3 regions of the Xanthomonas theicola genome follow, and region 1 is predicted to be linked to each of the others. Evidence: predicted binding sites of a transcription regulator. Region 1 holds the regulator's gene; each other region holds the start of a gene.

Region 1 (3,271 bases):
AGGCGGCGTGATCGCCCTGATCGGCCCCACCGGCGCCGGCAAGACCACCACCATCGCCAAGCTGGCCTCGCGCTTCCTGCAGGGCCACGCCGCCCGCGACGTGGCCCTGGTCACCACCGACACCATCCGCGTCGGCGGCCGCGAACAGCTGCACAGCTACGGCCGCCAGCTCGGCATCGCCGTGCACGAGGCCGACAGCGACACGGCGCTGCAGCAGCTGCTGGAGCGCCTGCGCGACTACACGCTGGTGCTGATCGACACCGCCGGCATGGGCCAGCGCGACCGCGCCCTGGCCGCACAGCTGCACTGGCTGCGCGCCTCGCGAGTGGTCCGGTCCTTGCTAGTACTGCCTGCCAACGCGCATTTCTCCGACCTGGACGAGGTGGTGCGCCGGTTCGCCGGCGCCGATCCGCAGGGGGCGATCTTGACCAAGCTGGACGAAACCGGGCGGTTTGGCAGTGCCCTGTCGGTGGTCGCGGACCACCGGCTTCCCCTCACCTGGGTGACCGATGGTCAGCGCGTGCCGGACGACCTGCACCGTGCCAACGCCGCCAGCCTGGTATTGCGCCTTGAAGATTTGCGGCGCGCTGCCGATAAGCCCTGTACTCCGGAGCAGACCCATGCCGTCGCGTGATTACGTCAATCTCACCAATGCCTTCCCCCTGTCGGCGACGCGCAGCGAACCGCTGGGCCCGGTGCGCACGATCGCCGTGACCGGCGGCAAGGGCGGCGTCGGCAAGACCAACATCTCGGTCAACCTGTCGATGGCGCTGGCCGACATGGGCAAGCGCACCCTGCTGCTGGACGCCGACCTCGGCCTGGCCAACGTCGACGTGCTGCTCGGGCTGACCCCCAAGTTCACCCTGGCCGACCTGGTCGCCGGGCGCTGCACCCTGGAAGAGGTGCTGGTGGACATGCCCAACGGCCTGATGGTGGTGCCCGCCGCCTCCGGCCGCCGGCACATGGCCGAGCTGCCGCCGGCCCAGCACGTCGGCCTGGTCAACGTGTTCTCCGAGCTGCAGCGCGAACTGGACATCATGGTCATCGACACCGCCGCCGGCATCACCGACAGCGTGCTGACCTTCTGCCAGGCCGCGCAGGACGCGGTGGTGGTAGTGTGCGACGAGCCGGCCTCGATCACCGACGCCTACGCCCTCATCAAGGTGCTCTCGCGCGAGCGCGGCGTGGACCGGGTGCAGATCGTCGCCAACATGGTCCGCGACCTCAACGAGGGCCGCCTGCTGTACGACAAGCTGAGCCGGGTGTGCGAGAAGTTCCTCGGCGACGTGTCGTTGAACTACCTGGGCTGCGTGCCGCAGGACGACTGGCTGCGCCTGGCGGTGCAGCGCCAGCAGCCGGTGGTCAAGGCCTACCCGTCCAGCCCGTCGGCGCAGGCGATCGCCGAAATCGCGCGGCGCACCTCGCGCTGGCAGGCGCCGACGGCGGCGCGCGGCAACGTCGAGTTCTTCGTCGAACGGATCATCCAGCAAGGGGTCGCCGCATGAACGCCGCCGCCCAGTACCGCGCCGTACAGCGCAACAGCGCCAACGACTACATCGCCCAGCATTCGGACCTGGTGCGGCGCATCGCCCACCACCTGGCGGCGCGGCTGCCGGCCAGCGTGGAGATCGACGACCTGATCCAGGCCGGCATGATCGGTCTGATCGAGGCCTCGCGCAGCTACGACGCCGACCAGGGCGCCTCGTTCGAGACCTACGCCTCGATCCGCATCCGCGGCTCGATGATCGACGAGATCCGCCGCGGCGACTGGGTGCCGCGCTCGGTGCACCGCCGCGCCCGCGACGCCGCCTCGGCGATCCGCAAGATCGAGCAGAGCACCGGCCGCGCCGCCGCCGCCAACGAAGTGGCCGCGGCGATGGACATGCCGCTTCCCGAATACCTGCGGTTGATGGAAGATGCCGCGCGCGGCCAGGTGCTGAGCCTGGAGTCGCGCATCGAGGACCACGGCGAGCTGGACAGCATCGCCAAGGGCGGCCCCAACCCGCAGCAGATGCTGGAGCGCAGCGAATTCGGCCGCGAACTGGGCAAGGCGATCGCGCAGTTGCCCGAACGCGAGCAGTTGGTGCTGTCGCTGTACTACGAACAGGAATTGAACCTGAAGGAAATCGGCGCGGTGCTCGGCGTCAGCGAGTCGCGCGTGTGCCAGATCCACGGCCAGGCCACGGTACGGTTGCGCGGGCGCCTGAAAGCGTTCGAAGCGGCCGACGCCGGCCTGGAAGACGAAGAATAAGACCCAAGGGAGTTAGCGGTGAACAAGAACATGCGGATTTTGATCGTGGACGATTTCTCGACGATGCGGCGCATCGTCAAGAATCTGCTCGGCGATCTGGGCTTCACCAACACTGCAGAGGCCGAGGACGGCAACAGTGCGCTGGCGGCACTGCGTTCGGCGCCGTTCGAGTTCGTGGTCACCGACTGGAACATGCCCGGCATGACCGGCATCGACCTGCTGCGCAACATCCGCGCCGACGACAAGCTCAAGCACCTGCCGGTGCTGATGGTGACCGCCGAGGCCAAGCGCGAGCAGATCATCGAGGCCGCGCAGTCCGGCGTGAACGGCTACATCATCAAGCCGTTCACCGCGCAGACCCTGCAGGAGAAGCTCGGCAAGATCTTCGAACGCCTGGGAGCGACCGCCTGATGAAAGCGACCGCCGAACGTAGGGCCCTGATCGAACGCCTGCAAGGTGCGCTGGACGCACTGGAACGCGGGGACGAAGCCGGCTGGCGCAAGGAAATCGACACGCTCGCCGCCTGGCGCACGCGGCCGATGATGCAGGGCCTGAGCCGGCTGGCGCGCGACCTGGGCCAGGCGCTCGGCGAGCTGCCCACCGTCCCCACCGAGGCCGGCGAGCTGGACGATGCCTGCTCGCGCCTGGACCACGTGGTGGCGATGACCGAACAGGCCAGCCATCGCACCCTGGACCTGGCCGAGGAATGCCGCGCGCTGGCCGAACAGCTGCGCGCCGGCGGACTGAGCGGCGAGCAGGGCGAGATCCTCGACAAGATCCGCCACAACCTCACCGAGATGGCCCTGGCGCAGAGCTTCCAGGACCTGACCGGGCAGATCATCCGCCGCGTCGCGGCGATCGTGCGTCGCGTGCACGAGGGTTTCGGCGCGCTGGGATTGCCGCCGAAGGACGACAACAAGAAGGCCGACGGCGGCCTGGCCGGCCCGGCGCTGGCCGGCCTGGACCGTCACGGCGTGTCGCAGAACGACGCCGACGACCTGCTGTCCGGACTGGGGTTGT
Region 2 (3,271 bases), 490 kb from region 1:
GCATCGACGTGATCATCGGCACCCACCGCCTGCTGCAGCCGGACGTGAAGTTCAAGGACCTGGGCCTGGTCGTGGTCGACGAGGAACAGCGCTTCGGCGTGCGCCAGAAGGAGGCGTTGAAGGCGCTGCGCGCCAACGTGCACCTGCTGACCCTGACCGCCACGCCGATCCCGCGCACGCTCAACATGGCCATGGCCGGGCTGCGCGACCTGTCGATCATCGCCACCCCGCCGCCGAACCGGCTGGCGGTGCAGACCTTCGTCACCGCCTGGGACAACGCGCTGCTGCGCGAGGCGTTCCAGCGCGAACTGGCGCGCGGCGGGCAGCTGTACTTCCTGCACAACGACGTGGAAAGCATCGGCCGCATGCAACGCGAACTGAGCGAGCTGGCGCCTGAGGCGCGCATCGGCATCGCCCACGGGCAGATGCCCGAGCGCGAACTGGAACGGGTGATGCTGGATTTCCAGAAGCAGCGCTTCAACGTGCTGCTGTCGACCACGATCATCGAATCGGGCATCGACATCCCCAACGCCAACACCATCGTCATCAACCGCGCCGACCGCTTCGGCCTGGCCCAGCTGCACCAGCTGCGCGGCCGCGTCGGCCGCTCGCACCACCGCGCCTACGCCTACCTGCTGGTGCCGGACCGGCGCAGCATCACCGGCGACGCGCAGAAGCGGCTGGAGGCGATCGCCTCGATGGACGAACTCGGCGCCGGCTTCACCCTGGCCACGCACGACCTGGAGATCCGCGGCGCCGGCGAATTGCTCGGCGAGGACCAGAGCGGGCAGATGGCCGAGGTCGGCTTCAGCCTGTACACCGAGTTGCTGGAACGCGCGGTGCGCAGCATCCGCCAGGGCAGGCTGCCGGACCTGGACGCCGGTGAGGAAGCGCGCGGCGCCGAGGTGGAGCTGCACGTGCCGGCGCTGATCCCGAACGACTACCTGCCCGACGTGCACACCCGCCTGACCCTTTACAAGCGCATCTCCAGCGCGCGCGACGCCGAGACCCTGCGCGAGCTGCAGGTGGAGATGATCGACCGCTTCGGCCTGCTGCCGGACCCGGTCAAGCACTTGTTCGCGCTCGCCGAACTCAAGCGCGGCGCCGGCGACCTGGGCATCCGCAAGCTGGAACTGGGCGAGAACGGCGGGCGCATCGTGTTCGAGGCCAAGCCCAGCGTCGATCCGATGACCGTCATCCAGATGATCCAGAAGCAGCCCAGGCTGTACGCGATGGATGGTCCGGACAAACTGAAACTGAAACTGCCGCTGCCCGACGCCGCGGATCGCTTCAACGCCGCCCGCGGCCTGCTGGCGGCGCTGTCGCCGCGATGATCCGGGGTTGCCGCCGCCGCCTTCACGAGGCGCCCGCCTGACACGTTTTGCCGGCGCTTCCCTGCCCGCCCGCCATGCGCCGGACCCGGGCCGGGATTCGGCGCCGGACGATGCCGGCCAGCTGCAACAGGCGCCGACGACCGGCCATGTCGCCAACGTCGACGCCGTGTTCGCCACGCTCGAGCAAATCGCGGCACTGCCGGACGATTTCCAGACTGCCCACTTCGCGCCGCTGGGCGGGAAGCTGCAGCAGCCGACGAACGCTCTGGACGAACGCACCAAGGCGCTGAACGACGCCCAGCACGGCTGCGTGGTGAAGCGGCACGCCATCCGCTTGCTCGAGCACGCAGCGCACAGGTCCGCGCGTCGCCAACGACGACCGGTCGCACCCACCGTTTTGGTTTGGGCGGCGCCCGCCACGGCGCTGGCACGGCGGATGCATCGGATCCGGTGCCAGGCATCGCCACGCACACCTGGAATGGAGGCCAACTCTCATGCTGAACAAATCATCCTTGTCAAGAAGTTTTGCAAGACAAAATGTGTCGCCAGGGCTAAATATTCCCAGAAGAGGCCGATATCTGCTGGTAGCAAGCCGGGAACGGCTTGTTCGCACCCGTGCCACGGCCGGGTGCGCCGTTTCACTGCCCGTATCGGAGACACGCCATGCGCTCACCATCCCCGGACTCCCCGCGCCTGCCGCTGCAACTGAGCGTGGAAGGCGACATGACCATCCGCCGCGCCGGCGAACTGAAACCGTTGCTGCTGCCGGCGCTGGAGCACCCCGGCGGCCTGCAGCTGCAGTTGCAGGCGGTCACCGAAATCGACGCCACCGGCATCCAGCTGTTGCTCGCCACCCAGGCCGCGTTGCGCGCGCTGGGCAGGCCGTTCCAGCTCGATGGCTGCAGCGCGCCGGTCGACGAGGCGCTCGACCTGCTCGGCCTGCGCGACACGCTCGCGCCTGCCGGCGACCCCCTCCACTGATCGGCGCCACGCTATGAATCTCGCTCAACTGCTGCAGACTTTCATCGCCGAGAGCCGCGACCTGCTCGAGGACATGGAACGCAACCTGCTGGAAGCCGAACGCGGCGAAGCAGGTCCGGACGCGGTCAACGCCATCTTCCGCGCCGCACACACGATCAAGGGCTCCGGCGGGCTGTTCGACCTGGCGCAACTGGTGGGCTTCACCCACCTCGTCGAGAGCGTGCTCGATCTGGTCCGCGAGAACGCGGTGGCGCTGGATTCGGAACTGATCCAGCTGATGCTGGCCTGCTGCGACCATCTCCGCACGCTGGTGGAAGCGGCGGCCGGCGCCGAGGCCGACGAAGCCGCCATCGCCGCCGCCGGCGAGCCGCTGCTGGCACGCCTGCAGACCTACCTGCAACCGGCCGCCGCACCGGCAGCGGTCGCCGCCGCCGCACCGGCGCAGACCGGCTATTGGCGGATCTCGCTGCAGTTGTTCAGCGACGCGCTGCGCTTCGGCAACTCGCCGCTGCACCTGATCCGCTGCCTGCGCAGCCTCGGCACGCTGCTGGCGGTGCGCACCCGCCACACGCGCGTGCCGGCGCTGCCGGAACTGGACCCGGAAGCCTGCTATCTGGGCTTCGACATCCTGTTGCGCGCGCACGTGCAACAGGCCGCGATCGAGGACATCTTCGAGTTCGTCCGCGACGACTGCGAACTGCAGGTGATCGCGGTGGATCCGCACGGCGACGCCGCCAACCTGGAACTGCCGCTGCTGGTCGCCGAGGCGGGCAGCAGCGCCCACGCCGACGATTTCGCCGGTTTCGACACGCCCGCGGCGGTCGCCCCGCTCGCGCCCGCCACGCCGGCACCGGCTGCGGCTGCCGCGCCCACCACCGTGCGCGGCGAAGGCGGCAACGCCGCGCGCGCGCAGGAAGGCGGCTCCATCCGCGTCGATGCCGACAAGCTTGACCGCA
Region 3 (3,271 bases), 390 kb from region 1:
GCAGGCGCAGACGGCAGCGACCGCGCAGGCCGGTTCAGTCGTCGTCGGGCAGCACCGTGTAGCCAGGCGCCTGGGCCGGCGCACCGGCGGCGGCGATGGCCGCCCCGTTCAGGCCCATGTCCCAGGCCAGCCCTGCCCAGACCGGGTCGGCGATGCGGCTCCCCGGCGCCGCGTGCCCGCGCGCGGCGAGCATCCGCCGCAGTTCGTCCTGCGCCGCGGCTTCCAGCTGCCGCAGCGCGCGGCCCGGCTGGCGCCGCGCGGCGATCGCGGCGACGGCGTCCCCCATGCCGGGTGCGCCATCGAGCGCCGCGGTCAGGTCGTCGCAAGGCATGGCCGCGACTCGGGGCGCAGACGGGTGCAAAGGCATCGTCGCGTGGAAAGGCATCGGCTCGGCCGGGGGTAGGGCAGGCGTGACAAGCCCCGGCCGGGACCGGGGACTGGCGCGGTAGGGAGCACGGCGTGCATCCGGACAGTGGGGGATGGATCAGAACAGTTCGACGGTGCCGGCACCCATGCTCTGCTGCGCCACCGGCTTGTGCGGCGGACGCTCCCACTCCACGCGCATCTCGCGCAGGCGGCTGCCGACGCGCTGCAGGGCCTCGACCAGCTCGCTGTCGAACACGCCGCCATTGCGATGCAGCAGTTCCTGCAGCGCCACCGCCTCGCGGTTGATCGCGGTCAGGCGGTCCAGGTGGGTGTGCACCCCGCCCAGGGCCTGGGTGGCGATGTCCTCGAACTGCAGGGCGCGCACCGCTTCGGCGACGCTGCTGTCGATGGCACGGCCGCATTCGGAGATCTCGCGCATGCCGTCGCCCAGCGAATTGTTGATCGCCGCCACGTTGTCCAGCATCGATGCGGCCTCGGCGCGCGCCTCGCGGGAGCGGTCCATGTCGCGCGAAGCCATGTGCGAGACCGTCTCGCGGACCTTGGCGATGGCGTCCTTGGAACTATGCGCCAGCTTGCGGATCTGCTCGTTGAAGGTGGTCGAGCGCTCGGACAGGTTGCGCACCTCGTCGGCGACCACCGCGAAGCCGCGGCCCGCCTCGCCGGCACGCGCCGCTTCGATCGCCGCGTTCAGCGCCAGCAGATTGGTCTGGTCGGCGATCGACTTGACGTCCTCCAGCAGCGCGAAGATGCCGTCCAGGTGCTGGGACATGTCGTCGATGTAGTGCACCGTGGCGCTGCTCTGGCCGCTGACCTGCTCCAGCGCCTCGACCAGTTGCTCCATGCGTTGGCTGGCATGCTGGGCGAAGCGCGCCACGTCCACCCCGGCACCGCCGTCGTCGCCGGCGCGGTCCACGATCCGGGCCAGCGCCACGCTCTGCTGCCGCGACTTGCGGTTCATCGCCTCGAAGCTGCCGCCCAAGCCGCTGACCGCCTGGCGGATCAGCTCGCGGGCGCGTTCGATCTCGCTGCGCGAGCCGTCGATCTCGTTGCCGACGAAGTTGCGCAGCTCGGACAGCAGCTGATCCTGCTCGCGCATGATCTTGGACTGCTCCGGCGAGCGCCGGCTCTGGCTGTATGCCGTCCAGGCGGCGAAGCCCAGCCAACTCAACGTCATCGTGGTGAGGATGGCCCAACGGACCGGAGCCGGCCAGTCGAAACCGGCAGCGATGGGGAACAGCAGCGTCAGGGCGAGCGGGGCGGCCAGACGGATCAGGAGGCGTGAGTACATGGACGTTCTCGGCAGATTCACGATTGCTGTATCGGCCGTCCCCCCTCGGTCTTTAGGCGCAGCTTGGCCCGATCGCGGCCATGCGGGCCAGACCCGCCCCGCAGGCGCGCCGACGCCGGGGCCGCGCGTTCAGCGCAGCGCGCGGTCCACCGCCTCGAGCATGCGCCGCTTGGCCAGCAGGAAATCCCACAGGCTGCCGCCCATCTGCCGCCACAGCACCGCCGAGCGCACCGCTGCCAGCAGCAGCGCGCGGATCTCCGCGACCACCCCGGCCTGACCCAGGTAGTGTGGGTTGCCCTGCACCATGACCCGCGGGCGCAGATGGCTGATGGTGTCGGCATACAGCTGGCCGAGCGCGCCGATCACCTCCGGGTGCGCGCTGTCGGCGTGTTCCTCCAGCACCGGCACGATCCGCGCGATGCCTGCGCTGACCTTGGCGCTGGTCTCGGTGTCGCGCACGAAACGCCGCTCCAGCTGCACGACCGCCAGCGCCAGCCGCGGCAGCATCTCGTCCTGGCCCTGGTTGCGGAAATAGTTGTGCAGCAGGCGCAGCCCCGGCGCGACCTCGCCGGCCCGGCCGTACACCGCCTCCGGGGTGTCGGCGTCGGTGCGGAACACGCTGTCGAGCAGGATCCGCACCAGCGATGCCTCCGACTGCCCGGTCTCGGCGATGCGGCGCACCTGCTGCAGGGCCTGGGCGACGCCGGCCAGCGCCAGCACGCGCGCGTCCATGGAATCGGTCATCGGGTGGTTTCCTCAAGTGAAGCGGGGTGCTGACGCTGCGCCAGGCGGCGTTCCAGCGCGGCGTCGGTGGTGGCGATCACGGCGCCGCCCAGGCATTCGTCGCCTTGGTACAGCACCAGCGACTGGCCGGGGGTGACGGCGCGCTGCGGGCGCGCGAAACGCACCGCCAGCGTGCCGTCGTCGCCGACCTCGACCGTGCACGGTTCGTCGGCCTGGCGGTAGCGGGTCTGCGCGGTGCAGTCGAAGCACCGCGCCGGCGCCGACCCGGCGATCCAGTGCGCGGCTTCGGACTGCAATCGTGTGGACATCAGATGGGGGCTGTCGCGGTCCTGGTCCACGTACAGCACGTTGCGCGCCACGTCCTTGCCGACCACGTACCACGGCGCCGCCGCGCGGCCGCGCATGCCGCCGATGTTCAGGCCCTCGCGCTGGCCCAGGGTGAAGTAGAACACCCCCGGATGTTCGGCCACGACCTGCTCGCGCGGGTCGCGGATCTGGCCGCGCCGCGCCGGCAGGTAGCGGCCGAGGAATTCGCGGAAGTCGCGCTCGCCGATGAAGCAGATGCCGGTGGAGTCCTTCTTCGCGTGGGTGGGCAGGCCGGCCTCGCGGGCGATGCGCCGCACCTGCTCCTTGGGCAGCTCGCCGACCGGGAACAGGGTCGCGGCCAGCTGCGACTGGCCCAACTGGTGCAGGAAATAGCTCTGGTCCTTGTTGCGGTCCACCCCGCGCAACAGCCGCCAGCGAGCCTCGGCGAACGCCACCCGTGCGTAGTGGCCGGTGGCGATGTGCTCGGCGTCGAGTTCGCGCGCCGCATCCAGGAAATGCTTGAACTTGACCTCGCGGTTGCACAGC

The links. The regulator FliA, encoded in region 1, starts transcription of late flagellar genes. The targets are predictions, from matches to a motif close to TAAAGTTTNNCNNNCNNNGGCCGATAA.
Region 2: a site for FliA is predicted at 1,886-1,912, ahead of G4Q83_RS07235 (STAS domain-containing protein). Genes of this name have one in related genera too.
Region 3: a site for FliA is predicted at 1,704-1,730, ahead of G4Q83_RS06825 (methyl-accepting chemotaxis protein). Genes of this name have one in related genera too.

Annotation. Positions count from the first base shown of each region.
Region 1 covers NZ_CP049017.1:1,108,023-1,111,293, reverse strand. Annotated here, with positions in the region: gene flhF (flagellar biosynthesis GTPase FlhF) at 1-634, shown strand, start outside; gene G4Q83_RS04935 (MinD/ParA family ATP-binding protein) at 621-1,505, shown strand; gene G4Q83_RS04930 (RNA polymerase sigma factor FliA) at 1,502-2,251, shown strand; gene cheY (chemotaxis response regulator CheY) at 2,270-2,662, shown strand; gene G4Q83_RS04920 (protein phosphatase CheZ) at 2,662-3,271, shown strand, end outside.
Region 2 covers NZ_CP049017.1:1,594,620-1,597,890, reverse strand. Annotated here, with positions in the region: gene mfd (transcription-repair coupling factor) at 1-1,334, shown strand, start outside; gene G4Q83_RS07240 (hypothetical protein) at 1,357-1,680, opposite strand; gene G4Q83_RS07235 (STAS domain-containing protein) at 1,998-2,315, shown strand; gene G4Q83_RS07230 (chemotaxis protein CheA) at 2,329-3,271, shown strand, end outside.
Region 3 covers NZ_CP049017.1:1,498,916-1,502,186, forward strand. Annotated here, with positions in the region: gene G4Q83_RS06820 (hypothetical protein) at 35-331, opposite strand; gene G4Q83_RS06825 (methyl-accepting chemotaxis protein) at 485-1,675, opposite strand; gene hflD (high frequency lysogenization protein HflD) at 1,805-2,419, opposite strand; gene mnmA (tRNA 2-thiouridine(34) synthase MnmA) at 2,416-3,271, opposite strand, start outside.